Regions from separate parts of the Pseudomonas sp. A34-9 genome, predicted to be linked through region 2. Evidence: riboswitches for the same ligand, from Rfam matches in the RefSeq annotation. Region 2 holds a riboswitch; each other region holds the start of a gene.
What was found. A riboswitch is a leader RNA that binds a small molecule or an ion and turns the genes downstream of it on or off. The one in region 2 is predicted to bind cobalamin.

Region 1 (2,196 bases), 1.0 Mb from region 2:
AGGCGACCGCGCAGGTGTGTTCCTTTTGCAGGTCGTCGACCATGTCCTGCAGCTCTTCGGGGCTGGCGCTGTGCTGGGCTTTTTGCGGTGCGACGAACAGGCAGCCGAGCTTGAGATCGCTGGCATAGCTGATGCGCCTGGCGTCGTTGGTGATGTCGAGCAGGGCTTGGGTCAGGTTGAGATTGGTAACCCGTGGCCAGCGCTGAGTGGCCTGAATAAAGGCGCGGTCTTCGGCGCCGGCGAGAAACAGATCGGCGCGGGCATTGCGTTCGCCCTCTTCGTTCTGTTTGCGCGTGGCAGTGTCGTTCAGCGTGACCAGCTCGGCCATCCACGCCGCCGCTGTGAGCAATCCGAGATTGGCTTTCTCGTCATGCCAGTAAGGTGTGTCGCTGTCGCCGCGCACGGTGTTGTAACGGTCGATACAGTCAAACCAGCGTTCAAGCACCGGGCGCAGGAATTCCAGGCGCGGGTTGCTGATGATCATGCCTTGCATCGTCATCATCCTTTATTGTTGTGGTGGGCTTTTCGGGAAAAGCATGGCTCTTTGATATCATTTGTATCAGTGTGGCACAAGATTGGCGTCAGATAGTTGATCGACGGCAGTTATTCGCCCGATGGCCCCCTCTTCAATTGACGCTCCACCCCCAACCCTCTAACCTTCGCGGCTTGTTTCAGGTGCTCTGTGACCTGCGTCGACAGAGTGAAACAGGGAAGCCGGTGAGGGTTGTCTTCAAGCGAAGATCGACCACGATCCCGGCGCTGCCCCCGCAACGGTAAATGAGTGAACACTGCGTCAAATGCCACTGCTCAAAGCGGGAAGGCGCGCAGTCTGGCGAACGCCGCTCATGAGCCCGGAGACCGGCCTGATCCATCCAGCGGCATCACGGTGGGCGATGCCAGGCTTTTTGCCGTCTATTCTTGTGCCTGCCCGCCGTTATCCAGCCTCAACGGAGAGCTCCCCCATGACTGATTCCCCCGAGCGCGACGAACGCCATCTGGCGCGTATGCAGCGCAAAAAAGCCGTGATCGACGAACGCATCGCCAACTCGCCTGACGAGTGCGGCCTGGTGCTGGTGCTGACCGGCAATGGCAAAGGCAAAAGCAGCTCGGCGTTCGGCATGCTCGCCCGCGCCATGGGCCACGGCATGCAGTGCGGTGTGGTGCAGTTCATCAAGGGCCGCAACAGCACCGGCGAAGAGCTGTTTTTCCGCCGCTTCCCCGAGCAGGTGCGCTTCCATGTGATGGGCGAGGGCTTCACCTGGGAAACCCAGGACCGCCAGCGTGACATCGCCGCTGCCGAAGCCGCGTGGGCAGTCTCTCGCGAGCTGCTGCGTGATCCATCGATCGGTCTGGTGGTGCTCGACGAATTGAACATCGCCCTCAAGCACGGTTATCTCGATCTCGATCAGGTGCTCAGCGATCTGCAGGCGCGTCCGCCGATGCAGCACGTGATCGTCACCGGTCGCGCGGCCAAGCCGGAAATGATCGAGATGGGCGACACGGTCACCGAAATGGGCATGCTCAAACACGCCTTCCAGGCCGGCATCAAAGCGCAGAAAGGCGTTGAACTTTGAATCAACCACGTCACTGCCCGGCGGTCCTTATCGCCGCGCCGGCCTCCGGTCAGGGCAAGACCACCGTCACCGCCGCGCTCGCCCGTTTGCATCGCAATCAGGGGCGCAAGGTGCGCGTGTTCAAATGCGGCCCGGACTTCCTTGATCCGATGATTCTCGAGCGCGCCAGCGGTGCGCCGGTGTATCAACTGGACATGTGGATGGTCGGCGAGCAGGAAAGTCGTCGTCTGTTGTGGGAAGCCGCCGCCGAGGCGGACCTGATTCTGATCGAAGGCGTGATGGGCCTGTTCGATGGCACGCCGTCCAGCGCCGATCTGGCGCGGCACTTCGGTGTACCGGTGCTTGGCGTGATTGACGGGACGGCCATGGCGCAGACCTTTGGCGCGTTGGCGCTGGGTCTGGCGAAGTATCAACCGGATCTGCCGTTTGCCGGTGTGCTCGCCAATCGCGTCGGCACCTTGCGTCATGCGCAATTGCTCGAAGGCAGTCTCACGGAAGGGCTGCGCTGGTACGGTGCGTTGTCCCGCGAAACGGGTATCGAACTGCCGAGTCGCCACCTCGGCCTGGTGCAGGCCAGTGAACTGAATGATCTCGATGTGCGTCTCGACGCTGCCGCCGATGC
Region 2 (2,196 bases):
TCGCGCTTCAAGTCGATGCTGGCCAACGCCTTGACCGCTTGTAGCTCGATACGGTGTGCCTGCAAGGCTTGGTCAAGCAAGGCGCGCAGCGTGCTGGCCGGGCAGCCGCGCTGGCAGCCCAGGCCGACCACGAAGGTCGGCGCTGCGCTGTCATCGGTCATGCGTGGTATTGACCATCGTTTTTGCGGCGGAACAACCAGGCGCTGATCAGGCCCAGGGCCAGCCAGAACGCCACGTTGGTCAACTGCGAAGCGATTTTGAACTGGGCTTCCAGTGCTTCCGGCGCGAGCATCGAATGTACTTGCGGCTGCGGCGCACCGATCACGTGCGGCACGGCGAGGATGGCGACACCGAGGATTTTCATCAGCCAGTGGCGGCTGAACACGATCAGCGACAGGCCGACAGCGGTCGAAGCGGCGGTGCCGATCCACCACATCTGGCGCGAGGCCAGATCTGCCGCAGCAGTGCCCGGCAACTCAGGCGGCAGGCCCAGGGTCGGCGCGAGGACGAAGGTGGCATAACCGGCCAGACCCCAGAGCAGGCCTTGCGAGGTTTTGGTTGGCGCGCGCAGGGTGTAGAGGCCCGCGAGCATCAGGGCGAAACCCACCGCAACCACCAGATTGCCGCCTGTGGTCGAAACCACCCGCTGCCAGCCGTCTTCCGGCTCCCAGGCTTGGGCATCGTGGGTGTGGCCGGCCATGGCGCCTTCGGCGTGTTCATGAACAGCCACCGGCTCGGCTTTCTCGTAGGTTTCAGCCTGAATAATCAGCGGTGAAACCCAGAAGCTTTGCAGCAGAGTGAGGAGCAGGGCGGCCAGCAGGCCGGTGAAACCCGCGGTTTGCGCAATACGCTTGATCATGTCGGCAGGTCTCAGTGGCACGGGAACGCGGCGCTGTGACGGGTATCGTGCGCGGCGTTGTGCACCGCTTCGATGTGCGAGAAACCGGCGAAGTAGACCAGGCTGGCGCCGAGGATCGACGCGAAGATCGCGGCGGTCAGGCGTTGGCTCAGGGTGGTGGTGCTGGCGATTTTGTCCGTGTTGCTGCCGGTGCTGCTGATGATCGACATGGCGCTTCCCTCTGGAGTGTCAGTGGGTGAATCGAGCGCATGAAAACCCCTGCGGGTCGGGCTCGCAGAGGTTCGAACAGCGCCCGCCCACCGCGGGTTTGTTATGTTCAGCGACGCACAAGTGCGTGCTGTGTGTTGCGGGCCGGTCTCCGGGCTCACGAGGGGTTGGCGTCAGGCCGACCTGCAAGCATCACCTTCCCATGCCGTGTCGGCACAGTGGTTTTGACGCTTCGCTCGCTTACCGTTGCGGGGGCAGCACCGGACTGACATGGGCTTGAGTAAAGCACATGATTCACCGGTTTCCCGTTTCACCCTGTGAAGGGCACCCGTAACAAGGTGTGTAGGAGAGCATGGGGTTGGGTTTTTAGTCAATTTTTTGGGGTGGTGGTGGGTTTGAATGATGTGGGCATATCCGTTGCTGCGGTAACGGCGGCTTAGGGTTCCGCCCTTACGGCGGGTCACTTTTTACAGACGCCTAAAAAGTAACCAAAAACGCTTGCTGGTATGACTCACCCACATAGGTAACAAAACAGTTCAAGCACATAGGTAACAGTTTTTAACTGGCACTGGTCGATTCCGAGGATCTGACCATGCCGTGGCGAGAGCTGAAACCTATGGACCTTAAAGTGATGTTCATCGCCGACTATCTGTCCGGTCGGCTCAACTTCAGTCAACTCTGTGCGGCTCACAGCATCAGTCGCAAGACTGGCTACAAGTGGGTGGCCCGCTACAACGCGGACAGCATCAATGGCTTGGCGGAGTGCAGTCGCAAGCGTCATTCTCAAACACAGGCTGTGCCGTTTGCGGTCAAAGAAGCCATTCTTGAGCTGCGGCGCCAAGGTCAAACCACGCCGGGCCCGAAAAAGATCCAGACAGCCCTGCAAGAGCGGTTTCCAGATCAGCCGCCGCCCTCCAAAACCACGATCTACAACGTGCTTAAAAAAGCGGGGCTAGTGGTGTCTCGACGGTTGCGTCAGCGTGTCGCTGTCTATCCAAAACCACTCCAGAAAGCCGACCTTCCTAATCAGCTCTGGAGCGCTGATTACAAAGGCCAATACCTGACAGGAGACGGTGTCTGGTGTTACCCGTTGACGGTAATGGATCACGCCAGTCGATTTTTACTGGCTT
Region 3 (2,196 bases), 200 kb from region 2:
AACTGCGCGGTTTCGAAGCCGGCCGAGTCCGTGCGGTGGCGACCAGCGCGGTGCGCGAAGCCGACAATGCGCAACTGTTTCTGGCCAGTGCCGAGCGGCATCTGGGATTTCCCATTGACGTGATTTGCGGCCATGAAGAGGCGCGTCTGGTCTACGCCGGCGTCACCCACGCCTTGCCGAGCGCCGCAGACCTGCGCCTGGTGGTCGACATCGGCGGCGGTTCCACTGAGCTGATTCTCGGCCAGGGTTCACAACCGTTGCTCACCGAGAGCATCGCCATCGGCAGTGGCACCTTGAGCACGCGGTTTTTCCGCGGCGGCGAGGTGTCCGCCGGCGCGCTACAGGAAGCCGAACGCTTCGCCATCCTGCAGTTTGAAAAAGTTGCCCGGCGCTACCGGGCTCAGGGCTGGCAGCAAACCATCGGCTCTTCCGGCACCGCGCGCATGCTTGCCAAAGTGCTCAAGGCCAACCACCTCAACGACTTCGGTCAGGACGGCATCACCTATGGCGGGCTGCTGCGCCTGTCGCTGCTGCTGTTGAAGGTGAACAATGTGCAACAGCTCAAGCTCGCCGGCCTGCAAGCCCATCGTCAGAGCATTCTGCCCGGCGGTCTGGTGTTGATGCTCGCGGCATTCAAAGTGTTCGGCATCGCGCAAATGTTGCCGTCGGAACCGGGCCTGCGTCTGGGCGTGTTGCACGGTTTGATGAGCCAGCACTAATCCTCGCCGCGACAGATTCGTCTCCCCTTCAGCGGCGCGATCGACTACCATGCCGCCGCCGGTTTCCAAACGGGATTAATAGGGAATCCGAGGTGCTTGCACAGCATCGATCGGAACTGCCCCCGCAACTGTAGGTGCTGAGCCTGCTCCACGACTGCCACTGGGTGACCCCCGGGAAGGCCGGAGCCAGGCGCTGACGCATCAGTCAGGAGACCTGCCGGCACAGTGACTACTAACCGGCGGGGTGTCCGGGAAGGACATCGTGCCGTGCGCATCAATGCTTGATGCCCGGCCTTGCGCGGTTGCCCTGACTGCGTTCGATGGTGTGTTTCCGATCCGTACTCTCCCGCTCCCCGTACGGTTCCCCTGGAGACTGCCCCATGCTGCTGCCCCGCGTTGCCACCCTCATCACCGGCCTGAGCCTTGGCGCCATGGCGCAAGCGGCACCGACGGTCTATCCGCTGACGATCGAAAACTGCGGCAGCACTCTGACCTTCCAGCACGCGCCGACGCGCACCGTGACCATCGGCCAGGCCGGCACGGAAATGCTCTACGCCATGGGTCTGGGCGACAAAGTCGTCGGCACCTCACTGTGGTTCAACAATGTGCTGAGCACGTACAAAGCGCAGGACGACAAGATCGAGCGTCTGGCTGACAACGAGCCGAGTTTCGAATCGGTGATCGGCAAGCGCCCGGAACTGGTCGCCGTGGAGCTGGAATGGATGGTCGGCCCGCAAGGTGCGGTGGGCACTCGCGAGCAGTTTCATGAACTGAAGATTCCGACGTACCTGCTGCCCTCCGATTGCGAAGCCAAGGACAACCTCGTCGGCGCCGATGGCACGCGGCTGGCGCCGTTTCGCATTGATACGATCTACAAGAGCGTGAGCCAACTGGCGCAGATCTTCGATGTGCAGGAGCGTGGCCGGCAGCTCAACGACGAACTCAAGGCCAGCCTCGCCAGATCGATTGCCACCGCCCAGGGTAAACAGCTCAAGGACGCCAGCGCGCTGGTCTGGTTTTCCAGCGCACAAATGGACATCGAGCCATTCGTGGCCGGGCACAAAGGCATTCCCGACTTCATGCTCAGCACCCTCGGCGTGCGCAACGTGGTGGACTCCGATGAGGAGTGGCCAACCGTTGGCTGGGAAACCATCGCCAAGGCCAATCCAACCTTTCTCGTCATCGCGCGCATGGATCGTCGCCGCTTCCCCGCTGACGACTATGAAAAGAAACTCGCCTTCCTGCGCAGCGATCCGGTGACGCGCAACATGGACGCGGTGAAACACAACCGCATCATCATTCTCGACGCCATGGCCATGCAGGCCAGCCTGCGCATGTTCGACGGCATCGAGCAACTGGCCACGGCCATCAACGGCTATGACCTGTCGCAATGAGTGCCAGCCTGATCCGTACGTTGCTGGCCTTGGCCACGCTGTTGATGGCAGTGGTTGCTGGCGTGGCCATCGGTGAAACTTCG
Region 4 (2,196 bases), 750 kb from region 2:
CCCGACTTTGAGTGCCTGAGCCAGCAGGCCGTTGGCGATGCCGCCGAGTTTCAGCCCGGCGCCGGCCTTGAAGCTCAAGGTCTGCGCGCCATAACGATGGGCGAAGATGTCCATGTCCGGCACATCAACATTGGCCAGCAGGCGGGTGCCCATCTGCGGCATTTTGCGCAAGGTCAGGTCCAGCCAGCCCGACACCTCATGCACCTTGCCGTTTTTAAGTTGCTTGATCGGTTTGCCGGCGTAGGCGAGCACGCCTTCGATGGTCGACAGCCCCGGCATTTTCGCCGATGAGGAAATGCCATGCTCGATCGAATCAATGCGTGAAAAGTGCTGGCGCTGCTCATCGATGATCGCGGACGACAACGTCGGCACCGAGCTGCAACCACTGAGGATCGCCACGCCGGCCTGCTTCGCCCGCGCATCGAGAATGCCGATGCCGTTGACGAACGTGCGGCAGTCCGCCAGGTCGCAGTAGTTCACGCCGGCGTCGATGCAGCTTTCAGCGAGCGCATAGGATTGCCCTTGAAACGGCCCACCGGTATGGACGACCAACTGGATGTTCAGCGCGCGCAATGCGGACTTGAATTCGCCACCCATGGCATCGCCGCACCAGCCTTCGCAGACGTTGCCCGATTGATTGTTCAGCTCATCGACTTTGCGCTGCAACTTGTGCGGATCACGCCCCGAAAGCACCAGACCGATGTCCGGCATCAGCGCCAGATGCCGGCACACGATGCTGCCGAAATTTCCATAACCACCGACCACCATCACCCTGAACGGCATGCAATTTTTCCCTAAGTCATTCCCTCACACAGGCGTGCAGGATATAGGGCCGAACGCCGGCAAGCCATTCAGATCAATGGCTGCCGCTCTTGCGCGCCCGTGCAGCAGTGAACTAGCGGGCACGCCACTGCCAAGTTGACGAACGGTCATTCGAATGTTCAGATGCCGCCCAGTTTCAGGTGTCCCATGCCGCCGTGCATGGAGTGAAACGGGAAACCGGTACGTTCTTTTCGAACAAGTCCGGTGCTGCCCCCGCAACGGTATGCGCGTGATGCTTTCGATAGACCACTGTGGCCATGCGGCCATGGGAAGGTGAAAGCCTCGATACGCGCGAGCCCGGAGACCGGCCTGGAATGTCTGTTTGGCAAAATCCTGCGGTGGGCGGGCATGGGCCGGTATTGGCTGTGCGCGATGCCTTCTCCTGCATGCTCTTCTGCGAAGATACTTTTCGAGAAGACAATGATTCGACCTTTCTACACCTCGGCTCCAACCCTGTTGTTCGGCTGCCTGTTCAGCCCTCTGCTGCTGGCGGATGACGCGCCACTGGAACTCAATCAGCAAATCGTTTCCGCACCGTCGGTGGAATCCACCGCTGTCGCCGACATGGCGAAGTTCGGCAGCAAAGTCGAGATCGTCACCCGCGAACAGATCGAGCGCGCCGGCCCCAGTGCCGATGTCAGCCGCGTCATGCAGATGTTTATTCCCGGCCTGTACGTCGCGCCGAAAAACGGCCCGTTCGACTACGGCACCTATTCGCTGCTCGGCGGGCGCAACGACGACACGTTGATCCTGCTCGACGGTGTGCGCCTGAACAATCGCCTGTACGGCGGCCTCTATCTGGACACCCTGCCGGCCAACGCCATCGAACGCATCGAAGTGCTCAAGGGCGGCCAGAGCCTGTTGTTCGGTACCCAAGCCGTGTCCGGGATGATCAACATCGTCACCCGCAGCCCGCAGTCGCGCAAAGCCGCCGGCGAAGTGAACCTGGGCGTCGACAGCTTTGGCGGCACCACCGAAGACGCCCGGGTCGAGAATATCTTCACTAACGGTTTCGGCGATCTTGGTTTGCTGGCGTATGTCAGCCACAACGTTTCCGACGGTTACCAGCCCTATCGCAACCGCGACATGAACAACGTCAGCGAGAAGCACCGCGCCTACGAAGTCACCACATTCGGCGCCAAGGCGATTCAGTCGTTTGGCGATGATTCGCGGCTGGAACTGTTCTACCAATACGCCGACGCCGACCTCGACTTCGCCCGCCCGGTCGACAACCACAACACCACCAACGACCGCGTGCAGCAGATCGCCACGGCGACCTTCGAGCAGGCCATCAATGAGCGCCTGAGCTACTTCGTCAAAGGCCATATCAACGACTGGGACACGCGTTATACCCGCGTCAACAACGTCGAAGGC

Region 1: linked by a shared signal. The riboswitch ahead of cobO (cob(I)yrinic acid a,c-diamide adenosyltransferase) and the one ahead of P3G59_RS13345 (CbtB domain-containing protein) in region 2 are both predicted to bind cobalamin.
Region 3: linked by a shared signal. The riboswitch ahead of P3G59_RS12585 (ABC transporter substrate-binding protein) and the one ahead of P3G59_RS13345 (CbtB domain-containing protein) in region 2 are both predicted to bind cobalamin.
Region 4: linked by a shared signal. The riboswitch ahead of P3G59_RS16700 (TonB-dependent receptor) and the one ahead of P3G59_RS13345 (CbtB domain-containing protein) in region 2 are both predicted to bind cobalamin.

The regions. Positions count from the first base shown of each region.
Region 1 covers NZ_CP119967.1:1,983,148-1,985,343, forward strand. Annotated here, with positions in the region: gene P3G59_RS08880 (hypothetical protein) at 1-493, opposite strand, end outside; cobalamin riboswitch at 657-882, shown strand; gene cobO (cob(I)yrinic acid a,c-diamide adenosyltransferase) at 963-1,574, shown strand; gene P3G59_RS08890 (cobyrinate a,c-diamide synthase) at 1,571-2,196, shown strand, end outside.
Region 2 covers NZ_CP119967.1:2,993,965-2,996,160, forward strand. Annotated here, with positions in the region: gene P3G59_RS13335 (cobalamin biosynthesis protein) at 1-161, opposite strand, end outside; gene P3G59_RS13340 (CbtA family protein) at 158-859, opposite strand; gene P3G59_RS13345 (CbtB domain-containing protein) at 871-1,068, opposite strand; cobalamin riboswitch at 1,191-1,413, opposite strand; gene P3G59_RS13350 (IS481 family transposase) at 1,659-2,196, shown strand, end outside.
Region 3 covers NZ_CP119967.1:2,794,651-2,796,846, reverse strand. Annotated here, with positions in the region: gene P3G59_RS12590 (Ppx/GppA family phosphatase) at 1-719, shown strand, start outside; cobalamin riboswitch at 762-956, shown strand; gene P3G59_RS12585 (ABC transporter substrate-binding protein) at 1,100-2,113, shown strand; gene P3G59_RS12580 (iron ABC transporter permease) at 2,122-2,196, shown strand, end outside.
Region 4 covers NZ_CP119967.1:3,748,575-3,750,770, forward strand. Annotated here, with positions in the region: gene P3G59_RS16695 (saccharopine dehydrogenase NADP-binding domain-containing protein) at 1-783, opposite strand, end outside; cobalamin riboswitch at 944-1,150, shown strand; gene P3G59_RS16700 (TonB-dependent receptor) at 1,243-2,196, shown strand, end outside.